3 regions of the Bacterioplanoides pacificum genome follow, and region 1 is predicted to be linked to each of the others. Evidence: predicted binding sites of a transcription regulator. Region 1 holds the regulator's gene; each other region holds the start of a gene.
The links. The regulator LexA, encoded in region 1, represses DNA repair genes until DNA is damaged. The targets are predictions, from matches to a motif close to TACTGTNTANNTANACAGTA.
Positions count from the first base shown of each region.

Region 1 (3,281 bases):
GGCCAGTTAACGCAACTGATTGATCTGCAACGGGAAAACCGTCAGGAGAGCTGACGCTATCGCGATTCCTGCACTTTGCTGGCATTTCTGAGCGTCAGTAAGTCATTCAACTTCTGAAAAAATAATGCGCAACCGGGTGAATTCAACCCCATAATGAAACAGCGCTGTGGTACACTCCCGCGCCCGGAAACGAGAGGCGGATATGGCACGCTTTTTTGAAATTGTAGAGTTATCGAATGGTGATATCGCGTTACGTCGTGCAGATGAGCAGGATGGCGATGCACTGGTGAGTATTCATTTTTCTGATGATGCAAAGGCCAGTTTACAGGCGCATCATATGGACATCGCCCGGGTGATGCTGGAGGCCGGTGTACGTAAAGTGGGGGAGTTGTCCGGCATGGAAGTGGAGCGTGATGATTTTGAACAACCGGAATATCACAATCAGCTGCACTGATTGCTGATTACCGCAACCCGTCAAAAAAAAGCCTTGCAAGACTGCAAGGCTTTTTTCGTTTCTGCATCAGGCATGAGGCAGTTGTTGTATTTCCAGCGCGCCAACGGGCTGGCTGAAAATGTACGTCGTTGCGATTAACGACGCTGAATCAGAATGACCTGGCTGCCACTGCGCCAGGCTTGCTGCTGGATACATTCCCGCTGGTTGTCGTGCAGTGTCCCTTGCCATTCAATGATGATATGACTGTTTGCAGCAGCCAGTACTTTTTCTACCAGTACCATTTGTGTATCGGCACAGACATCCAGGTGAATAACGGCTGAGTTTTCCAGTCCCAGGCTTTCGAGATAACGTTTGTTCATGGGCATGGATGGGCTCATCCACATCAGCCAGCGTTGTTGTGCTGAACATTGTGCTAATAACGGCAGCAGCTGCATGGGTTGTACGGCACTGCCTTCACTGAGAATCAGCTCGGTCAGGCTGCCACGGGAGATAGCCGGTCGCTGCTGACTACTGAGTGACAAGCCGGTTGGTTCAACTTCGAGAGTTAACTGACGCATATTTCCCCCTGAACGTTTGATTATCCCTGGCGTTTTAGTTGCGGCGCACGACGCCGACGTACAGCCCTTCAATGGCGAAATCGGCTTCTTTTAAGTCAACTTCGATTGGCTGGTAGTCTTTGTTTTCCGGATGCAGCAGCACTTTACTGCGCTTTTTCTCATAACGTTTAACGGTGACTTCATCACCCACCCGGGCGACGACAATTTCACCGTTGCGGGCGGTATCCATACGATGAACGGCAATGTAGTCGCCGTTAAGGATGCCGACCTCCATCATAGAGTCACCGTGTACCTCAAGCAGGTAATCGGCTTCAGGTTTAAAGAAGCTGGGCGGGATTTCGCAATAATCATCGATGTGTTCCTGTGCCAGGATAGGCTCCCCGGCAGCAACCCGGCCAACGATTGGCAGACCCGGGTTGTGTTCTTCTACGACCCGGATACCACGTGAGGCGCCAGCCATCATCTCAATGGCGCCTTTACGTGCCAGTGCCTTGAGATGTTCTTCAGCGGCATTGGGTGAGCGAAAACCCAGTTCGTTGGCAATTTCCGCGCGGGTAGGCGGAAAGCCGGTGTCTTCCAGTGATGACTTAATAAAGTCGAGAACCTGCTGTTGACGCGCGGTCAGCTTGATCATGATATTTATCCAAACTGGTGATCCATACAGTGACTGTAAATGTATACAGTATTTTTGCTGCTGTAAACCCCCCTGCGAATTTTGCCGCAGGCCACTGTACGACCTTTTCACGACCTAGTTCTACGGTTAGCGGGAGGGCAGGAATACTGCAATGTCGGCCAGGAGTACCGGGGAAAGCCGCCGGGGCTTGCGTTCAGAATGTTTTAAACGTATGTTTGAAACAGTTGTTTTTATGACGGTAATTCATGAGTTTCGGGGAGTCCGGCCGGCATGGCGAATAAAGATACGGCTAAGGCAATTCTCAATGCAGCGGAAGAGTTGTTTTCGGAGAAAGGGTTTGCTGAGACTTCTCTGCGCAATATTACCACTAAGGCCGGGGTCAATCTGGCGGCGGTGAATTATCACTTTGGTTCCAAAAAGGAACTGATCCAGGCGGTGTTTGCCCGTTTCCTGAACAGTTTTTGCCAGCGTCTGGATCAGCAAGTGGATGCCTATCAGCAGCAACGTGGCAGTGCACAGCCGGATCTGAATGCGGTATTGATGATGTTGCCGGCTACTGCGCTTGAAGATGATAAAGGTGTGCAGGACGAACTCAGTCAGCGCCGTTTAGGTATCTTTATGCGGTTATTGGGCCTGGCTTATACCCAGGGGCAGGGCCATGTGCGTAAGTTTCTGAAGCAGGAATACGGTACTGTCTTTAATCGTTATATGGCGTTAGTGACCGCAGCGTCGCCACAGCTGAGCAATGAAGAACGCTTCTGGCGTATTCATTTTATGCTGGGAGCCACGGTGTTTACCTTGTCAGGGGCCGACTCGCTGATGGCGATGGCGCAGCATGAGTTTGGTTTAACCACAGATATCAGCCAGGTATTTGATAAGCTGATTCCGTTCCTGGGAGCCGGACTGCAGGCACCGGGCTGAAGTACGTGCTCTGAGTGTCCTGAGGCGACAAAAAGCCGTTTCGGAGGTCGCTTAATTCTGCGCTTCTGATAAGCTGCGCTGTTATATTTCAGTCGTATTTGGCACATTTCATGACGGACAATCTGATCGAAGTTTCTGTTGCTGATCAGGCATTAAGGATTTCTGCGGCAGGTATCTGCCATCTCTATTCAGTTTCTACCGCCGCGGCCGGTGTTGGTGAGCAGTCTGGCTCTGGCCAGACGCCGCGTGGCTGGCATCGTATTGTGGCCCGGATTGGTGCTGGCCAGCCGGAGAATACGGTGTTTGTTGGTCGTCGTGCCAGTGGTGAAATTTATTCCCCTCAGTTGGCGTTGCAGTACCCCCGGCGGGACTGGATTCTGACCCGTATCCTCTGGTTACAGGGGCTGGAAGTCGGCCGTAACCGCATGGGTTCTGTTGATAGTATGCGGCGTTATATTTATATCCATGGCACCCCCGATTCTGAACCGATGGGGCAGCCGCTCTCCCATGGCTGTATCCGTATGCGTAACCGTGACCTGCTGGAGTTGTTTGAACTGGTTAACAGCGACACACAGGTCTGGATTCAGGCGCACAGTTTTTCGAGAATTCCATGCAAAAATCTGTAACAACCAACTTCACCCGTCAGCTGGGGGTGATTGCCGATCTTGATGGTCTGCAGCTGAGCGCCGCTGATCGTGACTTTTTGCAACAGCCC
Region 1 is NZ_JBHRYB010000013.1:353,496-356,776, reverse strand. Features, by position in the region: gene ACFOMG_RS12850 (DUF6586 family protein) at 1-54, shown strand, start outside; gene ACFOMG_RS12845 (hypothetical protein) at 203-454, shown strand; gene ACFOMG_RS12840 (SulA-like leucine-rich domain-containing protein) at 589-1,011, opposite strand; gene lexA (transcriptional repressor LexA) at 1,046-1,645, opposite strand; gene ACFOMG_RS12830 (TetR/AcrR family transcriptional regulator) at 1,916-2,566, shown strand; gene ACFOMG_RS12825 (L,D-transpeptidase family protein) at 2,677-3,192, shown strand; gene nagZ (beta-N-acetylhexosaminidase) at 3,177-3,281, shown strand, end outside.

Region 2 (3,281 bases), on a different contig from region 1:
ATTGTTTGTACTGATAAAAAAGACAGCGGCAAAATAAAGATGTGTCGCATTCTGTCTTATTTTGTGGGTTAATTATCCAGCCGCAGTGATTTAATACTGCGCTTAATCGCATTGAGGTGTTCGGCAAACTGTGGTCCCCGGCGTTGAGTAACCGCCACGGCGAGCATATCGATCACCATCAGGTGAGCAATGCGTGAGGTCATAGGAGTGAACTGCTCGGTGTCTTCTTCGATATTAATGTGGATTGGCAGGTCTGCTGCCAGGCTGAGGGCGGTATTCGCCGGCGCCAGGCTGACAACCTGGGCACCATGCTGCTGTGCCAGCTGGACACTGTGCAGCAGGTCTTTGGTGCGGCCACTTTGTGAAATAGCGACCACCACATCTTCTTCACCCAGAGTCACAGCAGACATAGATTGCATATGTGGATCGCTGTAAGCCGCGGTAGCCACCTGTAAGCGGAAAAATTTATGCTGGGCATCGGTTGCCACGGCACCCGACGCCCCGAAACCATAAAACTCTACACGTCGGGCGGCACTGATGGCATTCGCTGCCTGGGCTACCTGGCGAGTGTGGAGCTGGGCTTTAACCTGATGCAGGCGCTGAATGGTGGTGTCGGCGATTTTATCGCAGATGTCTTCAATGCTGTCATCTTCGACAATGGCAAACTGACCAATGTTATTGGCGACCGCCATTTCCTGGGCGATGCGGACTTTAAATTCCTGAAAGCCGTTACAACCGATACCCCGGCAAAAGCGCACAATGGTGGGTTCACTGACCTGAGCTTCCTGAGCCAGGTCGACAATGCGCATATGCATCACCTGCTCCGGCGCTTTGAGAACATACTCTGCCACCTTCACTTCTGATTTCCTCAGCTTCGGGATTGCAGCAGCAATCTCGCTCAGTATCGGGCTTTGTCTCAAATCGGTTTCTCGCAGCCAGTTTCTCTGTGATCAGGGCAGCAGCCACTGATGTCGGTAACGTCAGTATAGTGCAGGCTGACAGCGCGGATTATAAGCGAATCTGAAGTGAGCGCCAGTGACCGGACGCAACGACAACTGGCTGCAGCAGGTGGGGATATATACAGTAAAATGATCGCCCTGCGGCCCGAATCTGATAAACTGCGGCGCTATGGATATTTCATTATTGCTCGATAATCTGAATGACGGCCAGCGTAATGCGGTGGCTGCTTCGTCAAAACATCAGTTGGTACTGGCCGGCGCCGGCTCGGGTAAAACCCGGGTGCTGGTGCAACGTATTGCCTGGCTGCTGAATGTAGAGAACGTCTCGCCGTTTGCGGTGATGGCGGTTACCTTTACCAATAAGGCAGCGAAAGAAATGCGCGCGCGGCTGGAGGAGGTGCTGAATGTACCGGCTAACGGTTTGTGGGTGGGCACCTTCCATGGTCTGGCGCATCGCTTGCTGAAACAGCACTGGCGCGAAGCACGCTTGCCACAACATTTTCAGATTCTCGACAGTGATGATCAGTTACGGCTGATTAAACGGCTGATGAAAGCGCACAATATTGACGACAGCCGTTACCCGCCGAAGCAGATTCAGTGGTTTATTAATGGCCAGAAAGACGAAGGGCGACGCGCGGCGCATGTGATTCCATCGGCCGACCCGTTCCAGGAAACCCTGCGTACTGTTTATGCCCTCTATGAAGAAAACTGCCAGCAGAATGGCCTGGTGGACTTTGGTGAAATCCTGCTGCGCTCTCATGAGTTGTGGCTGGAAAACCCGGACCTGCTGCAGCATTATCAGCAGCGTTTCCGCCACATATTGGTCGACGAATTCCAGGATACCAACAACATTCAGTACGCCTGGATCCGTATCCTGGCCGGCCAGAATATTTCGGTGATGGCGGTTGGTGATGACGATCAGTCTATTTACGGCTGGCGTGGTGCCAATATCGATAATATCCGCAATTTTCAGCATGACTTCCCCGGAGCAGAACTGATCAAGCTGGAGCAGAACTACCGTTCCACTGCCAATATTCTTGCGGCGGCGAATGCGGTGATTGAAAACAATCAGGGGCGGTTGGGCAAAAACCTGATGACTCAGGGGGAAGAGGGCGAGCCCATCAGCCTGTACAGCGCCTTTAATGAGCAGGACGAAGCCCGTTACATCGCCGACCTGGTGGATGAATGGTCACGGGGTGGACGCTTGCGTGCCGAAATGGCGGTGTTGTACCGCTCTAATGCGCAATCACGCACCCTGGAAGAGGCGTTTTTACGTTCCGGTATTCCGTATCGTATTTATGGCGGGCAACGTTTCTATGAGCGGCTGGAAATTAAAAACGCCTTATCTTATTTACGCTTGTTGCTGAATCGTCAGGACGATGCTGCGATGGAGCGGGTAATTAATGTTCCTGCCCGGGCGATCGGTGAAAAAACGGTGGAGATATTACGCAGCCATGCCCGCGAGCAGGGGTGTTCGTTGTGGCAATCGGCTCATGAGGCGTTATCGCTCGGGCTGTTACCTAAACGTGCCGGGACTGCGGTTCAGGGTTTTATCGATTTAATCGATGAAATGAGTGTGGGTATTCACGAGCTCAAACTGCATGAAATTGTTGATAACAGCATTACCCAAAGTGGTCTGATCGAACACCATAAAAAAGAAAAAGGTGAAAAAGGCCAGGCGCGGCTCGATAACCTGGAAGAACTGATTAATGCCGCCCGGCAGTTTGAAAGTGGTGATTACCTGCCGGCTGATGAAGTTGATGACGAGACTGAAGAAAACAGTGGTCAGACGGATCTGGCAATATTTCTCGACAATGCAGCACTGGATGCCGGTGAAGGTCAGGCGGATGAATACGAAGATGCCGTTCAGCTGATGACGCTGCACTCCGCTAAAGGTCTGGAATTTCCACAGGTGGTTCTGGCTGGCCTGGAGGAAGGTTTATTCCCGCATAAAATGTCGATGGATGAAGCGGAAGGGCTGGAAGAAGAACGCCGCCTGGCGTACGTCGGTATTACCCGGGCGATGGAAAAACTGATTATCACCCATGCTGAAAGCCGTCGCTTACACGGCCAGGAAAATTTCAGCACGCCCTCTCGTTTTATTCGTGAAATTCCCGATGAGCTGATTCAGGAAGTACGACTGAAAAATACCGTCAGCCGGCCTCTGATGGCGAAACACAATCGTGGAGGTTACGACACACCAGCGCAGCCGGATTTTGTTAAGCAAGAGCAAAGTGCTGGAGTGCCCTATGACCTGGGCAACCGGGTTTATCATGAAATGTTTGGTGAAGGCACGGTGTTGCAGTTTGAAGGCCAGGGACC
Region 2 is NZ_JBHRYB010000025.1:41,883-45,163, reverse strand. Features, by position in the region: gene ACFOMG_RS17130 (SIS domain-containing protein) at 69-920, opposite strand; gene uvrD (DNA helicase II) at 1,129-3,281, shown strand, end outside.
Region 2: a site for LexA is predicted at 1,067-1,086, ahead of uvrD (DNA helicase II). Genes of this name have one in related genera too.

Region 3 (3,281 bases), on a different contig from region 1:
CCTGTAACCGCCCTTCGAGATAAGAGCGGGCATAAATACCCGGCGCCACATGGCCCTGATAGTACAATAAATCACCGTGAGGGCACTGTTCATTAGTGGCATCCGGGGCGCGGAAAAAATGATTAAAACCAACGTCGTATAAGGTTGCACTGGATGCAAAACTGGAAATATGACCGCCCAGATCACCGCCGCCTTTTTTGTTCGCACGCAATACCATCACCAGGGCATTCCAGCGAATCAGGGAGCGAATGCGCCGCTCCATAAATAAATCCCCCGGCATCGGGGCTTCATTTTCTACCGAGATAGTATTGCGATAAGGCGTATGTAAGGCGTAAGGCAGCGGCATGCCATCGCGGGTAGCTCGCTCGGCGATGCGTTCAATCAGGTAATGTGCCCGTTCCACCCCCTCTTCACGAATAACCGAATAAATGGCGTCCATCCATTCCCGGGTTTCCTCGGGGTCCGGGTCGGTATAAGAGGTATTATCCGGCGTTTGCTCTTCCATACAGCTGGCTCCTGCTGATCAGGCCCGATATCCATCAGGCATTAGTGAGAACTACCCTCATTTCGAGTATAGTCGAGGCTTCTGTGAATGCCTGTTAACCACTGAAGTCTGTCATTATGAGCCAACAAGAAAGCCCCCTTACTCCCGAACAACAAGCCCAGCAAGATAAAGATAACCAGCGCCACAAAGAAAAGATGGCGCGTCACAAGGCCAAAGTGGATGCCGCCATCGAACGGGCTCAGGAAGAGCGCGGCGTGGTGATTGTGTTAACCGGCACCGGCAAAGGCAAAAGCAGCTCCGGTTTCGGTACCGTCATCCGCACCCTGGGGCATGGCTATCAAGCCGGTATCGTGCAGTTTATTAAAGGCACCTGGGACTGTGGCGAAGCCAATATCCTGCAACAGCTGGACGGTTTACAGCACGAAGTTATGGGATCGGGTTTTACCTGGGAAACTCAGGATAAAGAACGCGACCAGCGTGCTCTGGATGCCGTCTGGCCCAAAGCCAAAGCCATGCTGGAAAACCCGGACCTCCGTACCGTCATGTTTGACGAAGTCACCTATATGCTGGCCTATAAGCTGCTCGACTGGGAAACCTTAAAAGCAGCACTGGATAACCGCCCGCCACACCAGAACGTGATCCTCACCGGTCGTGGCGCACCGAGCGCCATGCGTGACTACGCCGATACCGTTACCGATATGAAAATGGAAAAACATGCCTTTAAAGCCGGGGTTAAAGCTCAGGCCGGCATTGAATGGTAAACAACGCCTGATCAATTATTGCTGCAACAACCTCTGCCCCGGCCAGCCGCCGGGGTAACTCCCTCTGCTCACACCATTATTTCACGCCACAATAACGGCTGCTGCTTCAGTCATCATTGCCATGACTGTCTTTACTGCTGTCTTTCCTACACCCCTGAGTTGAATACTGTATTTATATCCACTACTGTATATAAATACAGATAAAATATTACACGGAGAATCCATGAACCAGCAGCTGGCACAAATCTGCGCGAATGGCCAGGTGTGGCCAGCGAATCATGCTCCGGCCGCGGCCAACAGCATACTCTCCAGTGGCTACCACAGCCTCGATCAGCAGCTACCCGGTGGAGGCTGGCAGGCTGGCCAGCTGTGTGAGATTTATGCCGCCCCCGGCTCTGCAGAAGTCAGCCTGCTGTTACCGGTACTGGCTCATCTCAGCCAGCAACTGGGCTGGTTATTATGGGTGGCACCACCGGCGATTCCGTTTGCCCCTACGCTGCAACAGGCCGGCATCGCACTGGAGCGGTTATTAGTTGTGTACAGTCAGGATTACCAGCAAACCTTATGGTGTATGGAAGAAGGGCTGAGAAGTGGCCAGTGCAGCGCGGTATTGGGCTGGCCGCAACAATGGCATAAAACACATATCCGGCGGTTACAGATTGCTGCCAGCGACAGCCAGAGCTTTTGCTGGTTATGGCCACAAACCGGCTACGATGCCAGTGGTTCCCCGGCGGCCTTACGGCTGACGCTGGAACGGCTGAATAACGGCTTACAACTGGAGTTTCGCAAACGCCGTGGCAGCTGGCCCTCAGCCGCTTTCCAACTGGATATTCAGGCCTCTGATAAAGTATGAAAATCTGGCTTTACCTGCATTTTCCCAACCTTTATCTGCACAGCCTGTTTGTGCCGCAACAACAGCTGTCGCAACCACAACAGCAACAGCAACAGCAACAACAGCCGCTGGCCATTCTGCAACAACCGGCTCCCGGGCGTCAGCATTATTATGTCTGGCAGCTTAACCAGGCCGCAGCCCGGGCCGGCGTCGAAGCCGATATGCCACTGGCCAGTGCCTTGTGTTTTTGTCCGACGTTACAAACCCGGTTAGCCGAGCCACACAAAAACCAGCAACTGCTGCAGCAAAAAGCCATCTGGGGGTATCAGTTTTCAGCCCGGGTCAGTATCGATCCACCTCAGGGATTATGGCTCGAGGTCAGCTCCATGCTGAGCTTGTTTGGTGGCCTGGAAGCGTTATGCCAGCGCATCCGCCAGGCTGCACAACAACAGCAATGGCCGCTGCAACTCGGGCTGGCCCACCAGCCATTAATCGCGCGGATACTGGCCCGCCAGCAACTCAGTGATCCACGCCAGTACCAGCCAGCGTTATTAGCGGCCAGCAGCCAGCAACTGCTGCAAGCGTTAACTCTGGAACAGCTGGATTTTCCGGCGGAACAACAGCTGGCATTACAACGCCTCGGTATCCGCCACTATGCCCAGCTGCAGACCCTGCCAATCACCCGGCTGAGCGACCGTTTTGAGGCCGCTCTTATTTCTCATTTATTACAGCTGAGTGGCGCGCAACAACCCGTACTTGAGTGGTTTCAGCCCCCCCTGACCTTTAGCGAAGAAGCCCACTTTATTCAGGAGGTGGAACATATCAACGGACTGTTATTTCCACTGAAACGCCAGCTGGCCTCACTCAGTATTTTTCTGCAACAACGTCAGCTGGCCGTATCTCAGCTGCGGCTGCAACTGAAACACCGCCAGCCCGCCGATCAGGTCATAGCGGACAGCGACTGGCTGATTCGTTTTGCCCGGGCGGAATCACGCCAGCACGAATTAATGACGTTATTGCGTTACCAGCTGGAAAAACGCCGCTTAACCGCCCCGGTACGGGAGTTAACCCTGAGCGCAACACACTTTGTTGCACAACAGCAGCAACAACAGGATTATTGGCCACAGCAGGCTGGCGGCCCGCAACACGGCGAAACCCTGCTTAATCGACTACAGGCGCGCTT
Region 3 is NZ_JBHRYB010000015.1:194,780-198,060, reverse strand. Features, by position in the region: gene aceE (pyruvate dehydrogenase (acetyl-transferring), homodimeric type) at 1-505, opposite strand, end outside; gene cobO (cob(I)yrinic acid a,c-diamide adenosyltransferase) at 622-1,266, shown strand; gene imuA (translesion DNA synthesis-associated protein ImuA) at 1,490-2,119, shown strand; gene ACFOMG_RS15810 (Y-family DNA polymerase) at 2,116-3,281, shown strand, end outside.
Region 3: a site for LexA is predicted at 1,449-1,468, ahead of imuA (translesion DNA synthesis-associated protein ImuA). Genes of this name have one in related genera too.